Regions from separate parts of the Thioalkalivibrio sp. AKL9 genome, predicted to be linked through region 1. Evidence: predicted binding sites of a transcription regulator. Region 1 holds the regulator's gene; each other region holds the start of a gene.

The links. The regulator sigma-54, encoded in region 1, starts transcription at its own class of promoters, with help from an activator protein. The targets are predictions, from matches to a motif close to TGGCANGNTNCNTGCTT.
Region 2: a site for sigma-54 is predicted at 2,535-2,551, ahead of D573_RS0101240 (lipid-binding SYLF domain-containing protein). Genes of this name have one in related genera too.
Region 3: a site for sigma-54 is predicted at 2,329-2,345, ahead of D573_RS0110435 (CmpA/NrtA family ABC transporter substrate-binding protein). Genes of this name have one in related genera too.
Region 4: a site for sigma-54 is predicted at 2,738-2,754, ahead of D573_RS0104680 (TorF family putative porin). Genes of this name have one in related genera too.

Annotation. Positions count from the first base shown of each region.
Region 1 covers NZ_KB905105.1:46,717-50,896, forward strand. The annotation lists gene lptC (LPS export ABC transporter periplasmic protein LptC) at 1-529, shown strand, start outside; gene lptA (lipopolysaccharide transport periplasmic protein LptA) at 510-1,049, shown strand; gene lptB (LPS export ABC transporter ATP-binding protein) at 1,046-1,816, shown strand; gene D573_RS0104150 (RNA polymerase factor sigma-54) at 1,905-3,389, shown strand; gene hpf (ribosome hibernation-promoting factor, HPF/YfiA family) at 3,406-3,744, shown strand; gene D573_RS0104160 (PTS sugar transporter subunit IIA) at 3,748-4,180, shown strand, end outside.
Region 2 covers NZ_KB905103.1:235,502-239,681, reverse strand. The annotation lists gene pyk (pyruvate kinase) at 1-1,342, shown strand, start outside; gene fba (class II fructose-bisphosphate aldolase) at 1,422-2,486, shown strand; gene D573_RS0101240 (lipid-binding SYLF domain-containing protein) at 2,618-3,397, shown strand; gene bioD (dethiobiotin synthase) at 3,337-4,056, opposite strand; gene D573_RS0101230 (phosphoribosylaminoimidazolesuccinocarboxamide synthase) at 4,053-4,180, opposite strand, start outside.
Region 3 covers NZ_KB905112.1:75,796-79,975, reverse strand. The annotation lists gene ntrB (nitrate ABC transporter permease) at 1-809, opposite strand, end outside; gene D573_RS0110435 (CmpA/NrtA family ABC transporter substrate-binding protein) at 813-2,267, opposite strand; gene D573_RS0110430 (sigma-54-dependent Fis family transcriptional regulator) at 2,456-4,105, opposite strand.
Region 4 covers NZ_KB905105.1:147,880-152,059, forward strand. The annotation lists gene D573_RS0104670 (ammonium transporter) at 248-1,501, opposite strand; gene D573_RS0104675 (P-II family nitrogen regulator) at 1,536-1,874, opposite strand; gene D573_RS0104680 (TorF family putative porin) at 1,943-2,683, opposite strand; gene folB (dihydroneopterin aldolase) at 2,964-3,329, opposite strand; gene D573_RS0104690 (amidoligase family protein) at 3,403-4,180, shown strand, end outside.

The DNA of each region.
Region 1 (4,180 bases):
CGCGTCCGCGCCCCTGGCGCAGGCCGAGGTAAGCCCGCCCGAGGGCGAGGTCACGCTGCAGATTGACGGCTTCACCCTGCATGCCACCGGCGACGACGGCGAACTGAGCCATCGTCTGCGCGGCACCCGCCTGCGCGAGTTCGGCCGTGACGGCCCCCAGTGGGTGGACGACCCGGACCTCGACCTGTTCGCCGAGGGCGGTATCGAATGGCGCTGGACCGCCCCGGCCGCCCTGCATCAACCAGCCGCCGCGACCCTGGACCTGGTGGGCCCCACCCACGGCGTACAGCCGCCCCGCGGCGAACGCGTGGAGACCCTCATCGATTCGCGGGATGTTCGCGTCGCCACCGACACCATGGTCGCCACTTCGGATGCCCTTTCTACCCTGAACCAGCCGGGCCTGTTCCAGCGCGGCACCGGTCTGCGCGTGGACTCGCGAGGGGATACCATAGAGTTGTTCCATGACGTGTACTCGCTCTACAGCGAGACGAGCGAGGAGGATCCCGCGCATGACCCCGAATCCCCATAGCCTTCGCCACCGTCCGGGCCAACCGGGTGCCCGCGTGGCGGCGCTCCTGCTGCTCGTGCTGCTGGCCACGCCCGCGTTCGCCCAGCAGGGCTCGGGCCCGGCGCTGCCGGTGGAGATCACTGCCGACCGCGCGGAGATGGACGAACGCCAGGGGCTGGGGACCTACACCGGCGACGTGATCGTGATCCGCGGCGACATGACCCTGGAGGCCGACAAGGTCTACGTGCGCACCCGCGATCGCCGCCCCTACGAAATGGAGGCCCACGGCGAGCCGGCACGCCTGGAATCACCCGATCCGGAAACCGGAGAGATGCGCATTGCCACCGCCCTGCGCATCGACTACCTGCTGAACGAAGACCGCATGATCCTCACCGACCAGGCCCATGTGATCACCACCAGCGAGGAGGCGCGCGGCAAGCGCATCACCTACGACCTGACGACCGACGTGATCGAGGCCGAACGCGGCGAAGGCGACAGCGAGCGCGTGCGCATCACCATCCAGCCGCGCGACGACGAATGAACGCCACCGCCCCCAGCCCATCCGCCACACCGGCACAAACCAACGACCGCCTGATCGGACGCGAGCTGACCAAGCGCTACGGCCAGCGCACTGTGCTGGACCAGGTGGACGTCGACCTCGCGCCCGGCGAGGTGGTCGGCCTGCTGGGCCCGAACGGGGCCGGCAAGACCACCTGCTTCTACAGCCTGGTCGGGCTGATCCGCCCCAATACCGGACGCATCACCCTGGGCGAACGCGATATCACCCGCGCCCCCATCCATGTGCGCGCGCGCGCCGGCCTCGGCTACCTGCCGCAGGAGGCCTCGATCTTTCGCCGCCTGAGCGTGTGGGACAACCTCCAGGCCGTGCTCGAGCTGCGCCCCGGACTCGATCGCCACGAGCGCCGGCGCATTGGCGATGCGCTGATCGAGGAGTTCCAGCTCGAGACCGTGCGCCACAGCCCGGGCATCGCGCTGTCCGGTGGGGAACGGCGCCGGGCCGAGATCGCCCGCGCCCTCGCCGGGGATCCGCGCTTCATCTGTCTGGACGAGCCCTTCGCCGGGGTGGACCCGATCTCGGTGGGCGACATCCAGGACGTGATTCGGCATCTCGCCCAGCGCGGCATCGGCGTACTGATCTCCGATCACAACGTGCGCGAGACCCTCGGCATCTGCCACAGGGCCTATATTCTGAGCGAGGGACGCCTGCTCGCCGCCGGTACACCGGACGAGCTGCTGGCCGATCCCCAGGTGCGCCGGGTCTATCTCGGCGAGAACTTCCGCCTGTGAAAGCGCCCCATATGCGGCCCGGTCGGTGCACAAACCACAAGGCAGGCTTTAAGATTCCATCAATGCCCACCCTCGCCCCGCATACCCGATGCTGAAACCCGGCCTGAATCTGCAGCTGGGTCAGACGCTGACCATGACCCCGCAACTGCAGCAGGCGATCCGCCTGTTGCAGCTGTCCACGCTCGAGCTCCAGGTGGAGATCCAGCAGGCGCTGGAGAGCAACCCCATGCTCGAACAGGTCGAGGACGAAGATGCCGAGGCCGACACCGAGCGCCTGAACCAGGACGGCGAGCTGGTGGAAGGCGATCGCATGGAGGCCACCACTACCAGCGACGACGTGATCCCCGAGGAACTGACGACCGACAGCCGCTGGGACGACATCTACGAGCCGGCCCCGACGCCCAACAAGGGCGTGGATGACCGCGACCCGCTGGAAAACACCAGCGACGACGACGGTGAGGGCCTGCAGGATCACCTGCTGTGGCAGCTGCACCTGAGCCATCTGACACCCCGCGACCAGCGCATCGGGGCGGCCCTGATCGACGCCATCAGCCCCGACGGCTATCTCGAGGGTGACCTGGAAACCCTGGCCGAGACCATCAGCCGAGGCGAGGATGAAACCGTCGGCGTCGACGAGGTCGAGGCAGTGCTCCACTGGATTCAGCAGTGCGACCCGCTGGGGGTCGGCGCGCGGAACCTGCGGGAGTGCCTGGAGATCCAGCTACGCGAACTGGCCCCGGACGCCCCGGCCCGCGAGGCCGCACGGGCGATCCTGGAACACGGCATGGACAGCCTGGGCAAGCGCGACTACAAGGCCCTGCAGCGCCAGTCCGGCGTACGCGACCCGGACGAACTGGCCCGCGCACTGGATCTGATCCGCACCCTGAACCCGCGCCCCGGCGCACAGATCAGCTCCGCCACCTCGGAATACGTGGTCCCGGATGTCTACGTGCGCCATAGCGCCGAGGGCTGGCGCGTGGAGCTGAATCCGGAGATCGCACCGCGCATCCGCATCAACGACCTCTACGCCGGCATGGTGCGCCAGGTCTCGGATGCCCGCGACAGCGCCTTTATGCGCGATCAGCTGCAGGAGGCACGCTGGTTCCTGAAGAGCCTGCACAGCCGCAACGACACCCTGCTGCGGGTCGCCGAGGCGATCGTCCACCGCCAGCAGGGCTTTCTCGAGCATGGCGACGTCGCGATGCAGCCATTGATCCTGCGCGACATTGCCGAGACCCTGGAGATGCACGAATCGACCATCTCGCGGGTTACCACGCAGAAATACATGCACACCCCGCGCGGGGTCTTCGAGTTCAAGTATTTCTTCTCCAGCCATGTCGGCACGAACGATGGCGGCGAGTGTTCCGCCACCGCCATCCGTGCCATGATTCGCGAATTGATTGGCGACGAACCCCCGAACAAGCCGCTCAGCGATGCCCGGCTCGCCCAGGTCCTGTCGGACCGGGGCATCAACGTAGCGCGCCGCACCGTGGCCAAGTACCGCGAGGCGATGCACATCCCTTCATCCAGCGAACGCCGGCAGATGGCCTCGATGCCCACCGGCAGCAAGTAACCAAGGAGTCCTGACCATGCAGATCAACCTGACCGGCCACCACGTGGACATCACCGACGCCCTGCGCGACTACGTCAACGAGAAGTTCGCGAAGCTGGAGCGCCACTTCGACAAGGTCATCGACGTCCACGTCGTGCTGACCCACGAGAAGACCCGGAATCAGCACAACCAGGCCGAAGCGAATCTCCAGGTCAGCGGCAATCACATCCACGCCGAGGCCTCTCACGAGGACATGTATGCCGCGATCGACGCGCTGATCGACAAAGTCGACCGTCAGCTGATCAAGCACAAGGAAAAGGTCAAGGACCACCACCGCGCCGAAGGTGCCCAGCGCAACCGCGAGCAGGCCTCCTGATCCATGACGATTGCCGAGTTGATCACCCCCGAGCGCATTGGCCTGCAACCCGAGTGCTCCAGCCAGAAACGGGCCCTGGAGGCCCTGGCGGACCTCCTCGCCGGCGGAGGTGACGGCACGGGACCGGGGAGCAACGCGATCTTCGAGGCCCTGTCCGCACGCGAAAAACTCGGATCCACCGGTCTCGGCCATGGGGTTGCGATTCCCCATGGCCGCCTGGCCGATCTCGAGGCGCCGCGCGTGGCCGTGCTGCGCCTGGAAAAGGGCGTCGACTTCGACGCCATGGATCACGAGCCGGTCGATATCCTGATCGCACTGCTGGTCCCGGAGGCCGCCACCGGCGACCACCTCGACCTGCTGGCCCAGCTCGCCCGCGGCCTGTCGCAGCCAGACACCATCGGAGCGCTGCGCCGGGCCGGGGACGCGGCGGCCCTGG
Region 2 (4,180 bases), on a different contig from region 1:
GGTCCGGTTGAACTTCTCGCATGGCGATCCGGATGACCACCGCCAGCGCCTGGCGCGGCTGCGGGCCGCCTCCGAGCGCGCCGGCCGTTGCGTCGGTGTCCTGGGCGACCTGCAGGGCCCCAAGATCCGCATCGACCGCTTCCAGCAGGGCAAGGTGCAGCTGGAAGAGGGCGCACCCTTCGCGCTGGATGCCGAGCTGGATCGCGACGCGGGCGATGCCACCCAGGTCGGCCTGACCTACAAGGACCTCCCGGACGACGTGCGCACGGACGACATCCTGCTGCTGGATGACGGCCGTATCGTGCTCAAGGTCACGGCGGTCAATGGCAGCCGGATCGAGACCACCGTCGAGGTCGGCGGCGAGCTGTCCAACAACAAGGGCATCAATCGTCAGGGTGGCGGCCTGTCTGCGCCCGCGATTACGGACAAGGACCGCGACGATATCCGCCTGGCGGCCGAGCTGCAGGTGGACTACCTGGCCGTCTCGTTCCCGCGTTCCGCCCAGGACCTGCACCTGGCGCGGGGCCTGTTGAAGGATGCCGGCTGGGAGGCCGGGATCTGCGCCAAGATCGAGCGCTCCGAGGCCCTGGAGGTGATCGACGAGATCATCGCCGCCTCGGAGGTCATCATGATCGCCCGCGGCGATCTGGGTGTGGAGATCGGTGACGCCGAGCTCCCGGGGGTGCAGAAGACCCTGATCACGCGCGCGCGCAGCCTCAATCGTCTGGTCATCACCGCGACCCAGATGATGGAGACCATGATCCAGAACCCCATCCCGACCCGCGCCGAGGTGTTCGACGTGGCCAACGCGGTGCTGGACGGCACGGATGCGGTGATGCTCTCCGGCGAGACCGCGACCGGGCGTTATCCTGCGCGCGTGGTCACCAGCATGGACCGGATCTGCGAGGCCGCCGAGCGCCAGCGCGCCGCACGCCAGTCGGACCATCGCATGGATTCGACCTTCGGCCGGGTCGACGAGGCCATCGCGATGGCCACCATGTATACCGCCAACCATCTCGATGTCTCCGCGATCGCCGCGCTGACCGAGTCCGGTTCCACGGCGCTGTGGATGTCGCGCATCAGCTCGGGCATCCCGATCTACGCGCTCACCCAGCACGAATCCACCAGCCGCCGCATGACGCTTTATCGCGGCGTCTATCCGGTGACCCTGAAGCCGATCCCCGAGAGCCACGAAAGCGTGAACCGTGAGGCGGTGAACTTGCTCAAGGCCGAGGGCGTCGTGCAGGATGGCGAGTTGGTCATCATTACCAAGGGCGACCTGCAGGGCGAGCATGGCGGCACCAACGCCATGAAGATCGTGCGCGTCGGCGAACTGGCCTGAACCGCGCACCGCCCGCAGTCGCCAACCAGATCAATCGACTTTTTCACTACCTCAGTCCGAATCCCGTAAGGAGGAATCCATGGCTCTAATCTCACTTCGCCAGCTTCTGGACCATGCCGCCGAACATGGCTATGGCATGCCGGCGTACAACGCCAACAACATGGAACAGGTCCATTCGATCATGGAAGCGGCCGCTGCGGTCGACTCCCCGGTGATCATTCAGGCCTCCGCCGGTGCCCGCAAGTACGCCGGCGAGCCCTTCCTGCGCCACAACATCATCGCCGCCATCGAGCAGTACCCGGACATCCCGGTTGTGCTGCACCAGGATCACGGCTCCGAGCCGGCAGTCTGCCTGCGCTCCATCCAGTCCGGCTTCAGCTCGGTGATGATGGACGGCTCCCTGATGCCTGACATGAAGACCCCGGCCTCGTACGACTACAACCGTGACGTGACCGCCAAGGTCTCCGAGATCGCTCACGCCTGTGGCGTGTCCGTGGAAGGCGAGCTGGGTTGCCTGGGCTCCCTGGAAACCGGCATGGCCGGCGAGGAAGACGGTTCCGGCGCCGAGGGCCAGCTGTCCCACGACCAGCTGCTGACCGACCCGGACGAGGCCGCCGACTTCGTGAAGAACACCAAGTGCGACGCCCTGGCGATCGCCATCGGTACCTCCCACGGCGCCTACAAGTTCACCCGTCCGCCGACCGGTGACATCCTGGCCATCCAGCGCGTGAAGGAGATCCACGCCCGCATCCCGGATACCCATCTGGTCATGCACGGCTCCTCCTCCGTTCCGCAGGAGTGGCTGCAGATCATCAACAAGTACGGCGGCGACATGGGCGAGACCTACGGCGTGCCGGTCGAAGAGATCCAGGAAGGCATCAAGCACGGCGTGCGCAAGGTCAACATCGACACCGACCTGCGCATGGCCTCCACCGGTGCGGTGCGCAAGTTCCTGGCCGAGAACCCGAAGGAATTCGATCCGCGCAAGTTCCTGAAGGCCTCGACTGCCGCGATGAAGGACCTCTGCCAGGCCCGTTACGAGGCCTTCGGTTGCGCCGGCATGGCGTCCAAGATCAAGCCGATCTCCCTGGACGACATGGTCAAGCGCTACCTGTCCGGCGAGCTGGATCCCAAGGTCAACTGATCCTGCGGATTGCAGCACGAAAAAGGGGGCTTCGGCCCCCTTTTTTTGTGCCATGATGAATGTATTCGTTAGGGAGACGCCGACGCATTCGCGCGGCTGCGTCTCCCTTGGCCTTTCTGGAGGTTTCCACGATGCAACGACTGATCCTTTTCTGCCTGACGACGCTGGTGTTTGCCGCCATGGTGGGGAGCGCTCACGCGAACCCGTTCAGCCGCGAGATCGATCCGCAGGACATCATCGATCGCGCCCAGGCGACGGTGGAGAACATGGCCACCCACCCCGAATACGAGTCCCTTAAGGAGGACCTGCGCGACGCCCGCGGCGTGGTGATCTTCCCGCGCGTGGCTCGCGGGGCCTTCCTGATCGGAGGCTCCGGCGGCATCGGCGTGTTCCTGGCCTGGGACGACGAGCGCGGCGATTATTCGCCGGTGGCGTTCTACTCCCTCGGTTCGGTCAGTTTCGGCATGCAGTTCGGTGGTGATGCCGCCGAGGTGGTGATGGTCGCGCGCACCCAGGATGCGGTGGACTCGATGTTCGGATCCGCCATCCGCCTGGGGGGCGATGCCTCGGTGGCTGCCGGTCCGGTGGGTGCGGGCCGGAGTGCCACCCCGACGGCCGACTTCCTGTCCTACTCGCGGGCGCGGGGTGCCTACCTGGGCATGAGTTTGTCCGGCTCGCGCATGACGGTGCGCGACGACTTCAATGAGGCGTACTACGGCGAGTCCCAGCGCCCGGTGCATATCATCGAGACCCGGCGCGTCGACCGCGAGGGGACCCGTGCCCTGCGCGAGACCCTGGCCGGGTTCCGGGTTGACGAAGAGGAAGCCCCTGCGGCCTCCGAGTCCCGCGGTCAGGAGCGCGAGTCCTCCGGCGGCGTGCGCCCGGACAACTTCGAGGTGGAGAGCTTCTGAACCAGCGCCGCGCGGGTGATGCCTTCCGCTGACTCGATGATCGGGGCGCTCGTGCGTGAACGCAGCGCGGCGGCATTGTCGAGGCGCGGGTCGGCATCCACCCGGCGCCGGTTCAGCACGATCCCGGCCAGTTGCAGGCCGCGTCGTTCCAGGGCCTCCAGGGTCAGCAGGCAGGTGTTCAGTGTGCCCAGCCGGTCCTCGGCCACCAGCAGGACCGGCAGCCCGAGGGCCTCGGCGAGGTCCGCGTTCAGGCCATCCGCGCAGAGCGGCGAGTAGAAGCCCCCCGCACCCTCCACCAGCCGCGGGCCCGTGCCGTCGGCTGCGCAGGCCGCGGCCAGCTCCGCGATCGTCAGGCGCACGCCCTGGTTCGCGGCGGCCTGGTCCGGGGCGATGGCATCGGGGAAGCGCCAGGGCGTGACCCGCTCGATGGCGGCGTCCGGAAGGCCCGCCGCGTGGGTCAGGTTCATCCCGTCCTCGGGCCGCAGCCCATCCGGGCTCGGCGGGCAGCCGGATTCCACCGGTTTGCGCGGTTGCGGCCGCAGCCCACGATCCCGCCAGAGTTCCAGCAGCGCGCAGCTGACGAAGGTCTTGCCGACGCCGGTGTCGGTGCCGGTGACGAACAGGCCCTGCGGGGGCGCTCCTGTCTGTGCCGGGCTCATGCGTCGCGGGTCAGGCGCTCCAGGGCCTCGCGATAGCGCGCCGCGGTCTGTTCCACCACTTCCGCGGGCAGCTCGGGGCCGGGCGGCTGCTTGTCCCAGTCCAGGGTCTCCAGGTAGTCGCGTA
Region 3 (4,180 bases), on a different contig from region 1:
GAGGCATCCAGCAGGAAGCCGACGATGCCGATCATGATGATCGCGAAGATCACGCTGGCGAGATCGAGGTTGTTCCACTCGTTCCAGATGTAGTAGCCGATGCCGGTGCCGCCCACGAGCATCTCGGCGGCGACGATGACCAGCCAGGCGATGCCGATGGAGATGCGCATGCCGGTGAGGATGGTCGGGGCCGCGGCGGGCAGGATGACCGTGAACGCGGTGCGCAGGTTCGACAGCTGGTGGGTCTTGGCTACGTTCAGCCAGTCATTGCGCACCGAGGCGACGCCGTAGGCGGTGTTCACCAACATCGGCCAGATCGAGCAGATGAAGATCACGAAGATCGCCGACATGTTCGAGTCGCGGATCACGAACAGGGCGAGCGGCATCCAGGCCAGTGGCGAGATCGGCTTGAGGATCTGGATGTACGGATCGAACGCCTTGTTCAGCAGCGGCGACATGCCGATCACGAAGCCGAGCGGGATGGCGATCAGCGCGGCCAGGGCAAAGCCCAGCAGGACCCGGTAGATCGAGTAGGCCAGCTGGATCCCGATGCCCTTGTCGTTCGGGCCCGCGTCGTAGAACGGGTTGCTCAGTTCGCTGAAGGCGTGGCTGAACACCTGGGTGGGGGCCGGGATGCCGCTGCTGGAACTGCGATCGGTCCCGCCCCCCATCAGCTGTTCGTATTCGCTCAGCTCGCCCTGCTGCGGCGCGAGGACCTCCGGGGCGGTGGCCAGCTGCCACACGCCCAGGAAGACCACGAGCATCACCAGCGAGAGAACGGTCGCCCGGAAGTTGAGATTGCTCAACATGGCTTAGCTCCTGCGGATTGCGAAGCTGTCGAGATAACCTTCCGGGTCGGTGTAGTCGAACACCTTGCCCATGATCTCGAAGTTCTTGTAGGTGTCGCTCGGCGCTTCGTAGCCCAGCTCGGTCATGACCTCGGCGCACTCGCTGGCGAGGAAGACGTCTTCCGCGAGGCGGTTGTAGTCGAAGTCTCGATCCACATAGCCCCAGCGCTTCATCTGGGTGAGGATCCAGGTGGCCATCGAGTGCCAGGGGAAGGGGTCGAAGTCGATCCGGTGCGGGTCGTTCTTGACCTCGCCCAGGCCGTCGGCATAGCGCCCGGTCAGCACCTGCTCGACCACCGATTGCGGCTGGTTGAGATAGGCACGCGGGGAGATGGCCTCGGCGATCTCGGCGCGGTTGTTGATATCCGAGCTGTACTGGGTGGCCTCGATCAACGCGCGGAACAGGGCGCCGAAGGTGTTCGGGTGCTCGTCGGCGAAGGCGGCCGAGCAGGCGAAGGCGCAGCACGGGTGGCCGTCCCAGATCTCCTTGGTCAGCATGTGAATGAAACCGATGCCGTCCCAGACCGCGCGCTGGTTGAAGGGGTCGGGAGCCAGGTAGCCGTCGACGTTCTCGGCACGCAGGTTGGCGACCATCTCCGGCGGCGGCACGACGCGGATGCTGATGTCGCGATCGGGATCCAGCCCGTGCTCCGCGACGTAGTAACGCAGCAGGAAGTTGTGCATGGAGTACTCGAAGGGCACGGCGAAGGTGAAGCCCTTCCAGTCCTTGGGATCGCGCTTGTCCTTGTGCTTGTTGTGCAGGGTGATGGCCTGGCCGTTGATGTTCTCCACCGCCGGCATGATGTAGTGCTCGCGCGAGGAGCCGGAGCCCAGGGTCATCGACAGCGGCATCGGCGAGAGCATGTGCGAGGCGTCGTACTCACCGGACAGCGACATGTCGCGGGCCACCGCCCAGCCGGCGGTCTTGATCACGTCGACATCCAGGCCGTGGCGCTCGTAGAAGCCCATGGGGTGGGCCATGATGATCGGCGTGGCGCAGGTGATCGGGACGAAGCCGACGCGCAGCTTGGTCTTTTCCAGCGGCCCGCCGTCCTTGATTGCGGCCTTGACCTTGTCCAGCGGCAGGATGGAGCCCAGGGCCGCGGCCACCGTGCCGCCCCCGATCATCTGCAGGAAGCGGCGGCGGTTGATCTCGTTGTGGCCGAACATGCCGCGGACGATGGCGCTCTCCACCGCGCGATCGACCATGGCCTCGTCGCTCAGGTCCTCGCCGGTGGCGTGGGCATCGGCCTGTACGGGCTCATGGGTGGCGTGTCGTTCCAGTTTCTCTTCCAGGTCCGGGGACGCGGTGTCGAAGCAGCTGCAGCTGCCGGGACCGGTGTGCCCGTGGCGGCAGCTGGAGCCGTGGCGCAGGTCGGCGTTGGCGTCAAAGGGATCGTGAAGACTCTTGGTCGGCATGGTCGGCTCTCCTCGTGGGTCGAATCGATGCGGGCATCGTTGCCGCGCATGTCGAGGGTCATTGCAGGTGCCATGCCAAGCGTGGGGAATGGGCCGCCAGGGCGGCGCGCGAGTGCCGGGAGATCGGACCATTGGTCGGCATTGTCGACGAAGCGGACAAAAGGTCCGCTGGTGTCTGAGCGGTGGGCCTAAGTGGTTTCTATGCCGAGCTTTTTCAGGCGATAGCGCAATTGCCGCGGGGTCAGGCCCAGGTCCATCGCGGCGCGGGTCTTGTTGCCCCCGGTCTGCTCGATCGCGCGCTTCAGGCGCTCCGCCTCGGTAGCGTGCACGCGCTGATATGGGCGCACCGCGCTGGTGCAGGACGCGCCGGAAGAGGGCAGGGTTCGGGGCTCGTTGTGCCGCGATGGTGCCGGTGCATGCTCGTCGCGGAGGCCGTGCCGCTCGCCCTCGAACGGGCTGATGCGGGATTCCTCGTGCAGGATCTCGTCGATCAGCGGCGTGCCGATGCGGCCATCCGTGGATAGCAGCACGGCGCGCTCCAGCACGTTCTCCAGCTGGCGGATGTTGCCGGGCCAGTCGAAGGCCTCCAGGCGTTCCAGCACGCCTTCGTCGACGACCACGTTCCAGCCGTGCAGGTGGGTGTAGCGGTCGAGGAAGTGGCGGGTGAGCAGGCGGATGTCGCTGGCACGGTCGCGCAGGGCCGGCATGTGCAGCGGGATCACGTTCAGGCGGTAGAACAGGTCGAGCCGGAAGTTCCCGGCGTTCACCGCGGCCTGCAGGTTCTGGTGGGTCGCGGCGATGATGCGCACGTCCACCGGGAGATCGCGGTTGCCGCCAATGGGCTGGACCACCCGTTCCTGCAGCACACGCAGGATTTTGGACTGGAGAGCCTCCGGCATGTCGCCGATCTCGTCCAGGAACAGCGTGCCGCCGTCCGCCAGGGCGATCTTGCCGGTCTTGGCGCTGGAGGCACCGGTGAAGGCCCCTTTCTCGTGGCCAAACAGTTCGGATTCCAGCAGGTCCGCCGGGATCGCGGCGCAGTTGATGGAGATGAACGGCTTGGCGTTTCGCTGGCTGATCCGGTGGATCATGCGCGCGATCTTCTCCTTGCCGGTGCCGGAGGCCCCGGTCACCAGCACCGTGGCCTGAGTGTCCGCGATGCGGTGGACCTGCTTGAGGACGTGCCGCAGGGCCGGACTCTCGCCGAGGATGCCGTATTGCCCGCCCTGGGTATCCAGGGCGCTCTTGAGGTAGCGGTTCTCCGAGACCAGCTCGGCGGTGCGCTCGGCGATCAGCTGGTGGATGCGCAGCACCTGGCCGATCATGCTCGCGATCACCCGCAGCAGGTTCAGGTCGTCCTGGAACTGGCGCGAGCGGCGTCGCAGCCGGTGCACGCCCAGCACGCCGATGGCGTGTTCGTCCTGGACGATGGGCACGGCGATGTAGGCGACGGTCTCCTGCGGCAGGGTGGAACGGTCAATGGCGCGCGCGAGGTATTCGGGCTCGTTGTCGATGTCCTGGATCAGGGCGATCTGGCCAGTCTTCATGACGCGCCCGGTGACACCCTCGCCGAGGCTGTAGCTGCCGCGGTCGCGCTCGGCATCGGTCAGGCCGTAGGCGTGGCGGATGCGCAGTTGGCCGCTGTTCGGATCCGGCAACAGGACGCGGCCGCGGTTGAGTCCCAGTAGCTGGGACATCATCCCGAGGATGCGGTAGATCGCGGCATCCGGGTCGCCGGAGCGGCCCATCAGCTTGGCAACCTCCAGCAGCAGGGTGATCTCCTGCTCCCGGGTGGCCAGGTCCGGTGGGGTCGAATCGGATATGCGGTGGAGTGCCATGCCGTGGGTTATGCAGAAAGCCTGCCAGTGCGAAAACGACGTGTTGGTGGGCGTTCGGGGGCATCTGGCAGGGTC
Region 4 (4,180 bases), 100 kb from region 1:
CTGGGAAGAGAGCCGGCCGGGGTGTTACTAGCCCGCGGGCATCAGTCGCAAGAACCGCCGCGGGCGGGGGCTTCGCGGGCAAGCCCGCTCCCACAGGGTGTGTCGAACAAAAAAAGGGCGCCCGATAAAGGGGCGCCCAAAGGCCAACATCCAAGTCCTGGGAGACTGTCTTGTCGGCGTCGGAGGAGACGATGTATCAGGATCGAGCCGGGTTACGGCCCGACCCCGGTTTCAGGTTAACGAAGCTTTATTGCTTCCCGGTGAACTCCGGGTAGGCCTCGAGACCGCACTCGGCGATATCGGCGCCCATGGCTTCGTCCTCTTCGCTCAGGCGGATACCCATCACCGCCTTGAGGATCGCCCAGACGATCAGGCTGGCCACGAAGACGAACACGAAGATGGCGAGCAGGCCCACGATCTGGCCGAAGAAGGTCGCATCCGGGTTGGACAGCAGGACCGCCATCACACCCCAGATACCGGCGGTACCGTGCGCGGAGATCGCACCAACCGGGTCGTCGATCTTCAGCTTGTCGAGGGCGACGATCGAGAACACCACGATCACACCACCCACGGCACCGATGATCATCGCCAGGACCGGGCTGGGCATCAGCGGCTCGGCAGTGATGGACACCAGGCCTGCAACCGCACCGTTCAGGGCCATAGTCAGGTCGGCCTTGCCGAAGATCAGACGGGTGGTGATCAGCGCGGCCACCACACCCCCGGCCGCGGCCAGGTTGGTGTTGGCGAACACGGCGGCCACGGCATTGGCGGACTCGATGTCCGACACCTTCAGCTCGGACCCGCCATTAAAGCCGAACCAACCCAGCCACAGGATCAGCACACCCAGCGTGGCCAGCGGCATGTTGGAACCCGGAATGGCGTTGATCCTGCCATCCGCGCCGTACTTGCCCTTGCGCGCCCCGAGGAGCAACACACCGGCCAGCGCCGCAGCGGCACCCGTGAAGTGGACGATGCCGGAACCCGCGTAGTCCAGGTAGCCGATCTGGTCGAGGATACCGCCACCCCAGCTCCAAAAGCCCTGGATCGGGTAGATGAAGCCCGTCAGCACGACCGCAAAGGCCAGGAAGGCCCACAGCTTCATGCGCTCGGCCACGGCACCCGAAACGATGGACATCGCGGTGGCCACGAACACGACCTGGAAGAAGAAGTCGGCACGATCGGAGTAGTAGATGTCGCCACCGCTACCCAGCACGTCCGCGACTGCGTTGTCGCCGCTGATCAGGAAGCCCAGCCCCGGGATAATGGAGCTGAGACCATCGCTGTACATGATGTTGTAGCCGATCAGCATGTACATGATGCTGGCGATCGAATACAGGGCGATATTCTTGGTTGCAATTTCGGCCACACTCTTGGTGCGCACCATACCGGCCTCGAGCATGGTAAAGCCCGCGGCCATCCACATCACCAGTGCACCGGCCACCAGAAAGTAAAAGGTGTCCATCGCATAGGCGAGTTCGACAACTTGCTGTTCAATTTCCATGATTGAAATTCCTCATTCGCTGGAAGGCAAAGGTTTAAAGCGCTTCCGGTCCGGTTTCGCCCGTGCGAATACGCACGACCTGCTCCACCGGCGTAATAAAGATCTTGCCGTCGCCGATCTTGCCCGTGCTGGCGGACTTTGAAATGGCCTCGACGACCTGGTCGACCAGGTTTTCGTCAACGGCCACTTCAAGCTTCACCTTGGGCAGAAAATCGACTACATACTCGGCACCGCGATACAACTCGGTATGACCGCGCTGGCGACCAAAACCCTTCACTTCGGTCATGGTCATGCCCTGCACGCCGATCTCCGAGATCGCCTCGCGAACATCATCAAGCTTGAACGGCTTGATCACGGCGGTAATCATCTTCATGTCAGACTCCTGTGGGCGGGTCCGCTGATCCACGGACCCGCCTTTGCATTAAGAGGTAATAGCCGGCTTCAGAACGTCTTGGACCAGCCCACCCAAACCTTCAGGTTATCGCCAGACCCTGCGAGCTCGGAGCGATCGTCATCCTTGATGTCGGCATACTCTAGAGTGAACGAGACCTCACCAAAGTCGCCCACATCGCGGTACATAGTCGCTCCGTAATGCAGGTAATCCAGGTCTTCCTGGCCCGCAGATCCATCGGCATCAAACGTGTAATAACCGGCAGTCAGGTCGAGACCAAAGTCATTCGGGAGCGCGACGTCGTAACCCAAGTAGTAATAGATGTCTCCCGAATCGAACGCCTCTCCACTGGACTGGTCGCTGTGCACCGTCGCCGCAAGACCACCGTAGAATCCTGCGAACGAGAGTTCACCGTAGATCTCGCCGAAGTCGATATCATCGGGGCTATCAGGATAGGCGTAATAGATATACCCGACGTCATAGCCCATCCCATTACCAAGTTCGCCTGCGAAACCGGCGTACAGATCGAGCTCGTACTTTGCCTCTCCTTCTCCGAAATCAACCGTAGACGCCCAAGTACCAGCGTAGAAGCCGGACTCATGCTCGAAATCCACACCACCCTGGATGGCAGCAGCATCATCGGTCTGAGTGACACCACGGAAGTAGTAGTTGGAAACGGCGCCGATATTCATGGACAGCTCCGCGGCGGCGGTGGAGGTAAACGCGACGCCACCGGTGGAGCCTACGGTGAGGACAGCAGCGGCCAGCGCGGAACGGGTGAACTTCTTCATGTTGGTCTTCTCCCAGATTGGTCAATCGAGTGTCGCGTAGTCGACACCCGGTCCTTGCACGGGCTGTGCCAAGTACCAAAAGGGAGCAAAATCGGCTTTTCACAACACGTGTTGCGGCCGAACCACGAGGTTTTGCCTCTGGATGGTGCGCACTAAAAGTGCACACGCACCAAAAGCGTGCGATCAACGAAAAGTGTGAACACGGTCCGGTCCCCGCACGGGGCAGACGCGGAACAAAAGGCAGGAAAGCGGGCCGGAAGGACCCGTAGGAGAAGAGGGGCTAGTCGGACGTCGCGAGGGTGCCGCGCTCGATCTCGATGCCGACCTCGCGTACACCGGGAACGGCCCCGGGCTTGCCCAGTTTGATGCGCACCCAGGGGGTGCCGAACTGGGCCATCAGGGCCTCGGCGATCTCTTCGGCCAGGGATTCCAGCAGCGCGTGCGGCTCGCGCGTGACGATGGCCCGCACCGCGTTGGCCACCGCCTCGTAATCGACGGTATCGCCGATCTCGCCGGAATAGGCGGCGATGCGGGTGTCCGCCGCCAGTTCGATGTCGAATCGCAGGCGGCGCTGGATCCGCTGTTCCCAGTCGTAGACACCGACAACGGCATCGATTTCGAGGTCGCGCAGATAGATTCGATCCATGGGCTCGGCGGGCTCCTGTAGGTCGGCGCCTATCCTACTGCCCGGGCCGCACGAGGTACACCGAGCCGTTATCATGGAGCTTCCCTTGCACGGCTTCGAGACACGCATGAGCGAGCCCTTCCACGACCTCCCGTGGCCCGACAGCCTCGAGGGCGAACCGCGTCGCATCGGGGTAGAGATCGAGATGGCCGGTGTCTCGCTGGAGATTATGGCCGAAGCAGTAAAGGCCGAATTCGGAGGGCAGATCGAACCGGACAGTGCGTTCGTCGCCCGCGTGCGCGATACCGACGTCGGCGACTTCCAGCTGGAACTGGACGCCCGGGTGCTGAAGGACCGGGCCTACCGCGAGCATCTCGCGCGCCTCGGCATCTCGCTGGACGACTCCGACAAGGCGGCGCTGGATCACTGGCTGGCCGACGCCGCCGGCCGCCTGGTGCCGCATGAAATCGTGGCCCCGCCGATCCCGGTGGCCGACCTGCCCCGCCTGGACCGGGTACGCGCGGCCCTGCAAGAGGCCGGCGCCCAGGGCACCGAACGCTCGTTTCTCTACGCCTTCGGGTTGCAGATCAATATCGAGATCCACCGTACCGATGCCGAGTGGCTGCTGGCGATCCTGCGCAGCTTCCTGCTGATGGCCGAGGCCCTCACCGCGGCCGGCGCAATCGACCTGGCACGGCGACTGTCGCCCTACATTCGCGCGTTTCCCGGGCCCTTTGTACGCCACATGCTGGACCCGGACTTCCAACCCGATCAGGCCGGCCTGATCGATGCCTACCTGGCGCACAGCCCGACGCGCAACCGACCACTGGACCTGTTGCCCTTGTTTGCCCACCTGGACCCGGAACGGGTCA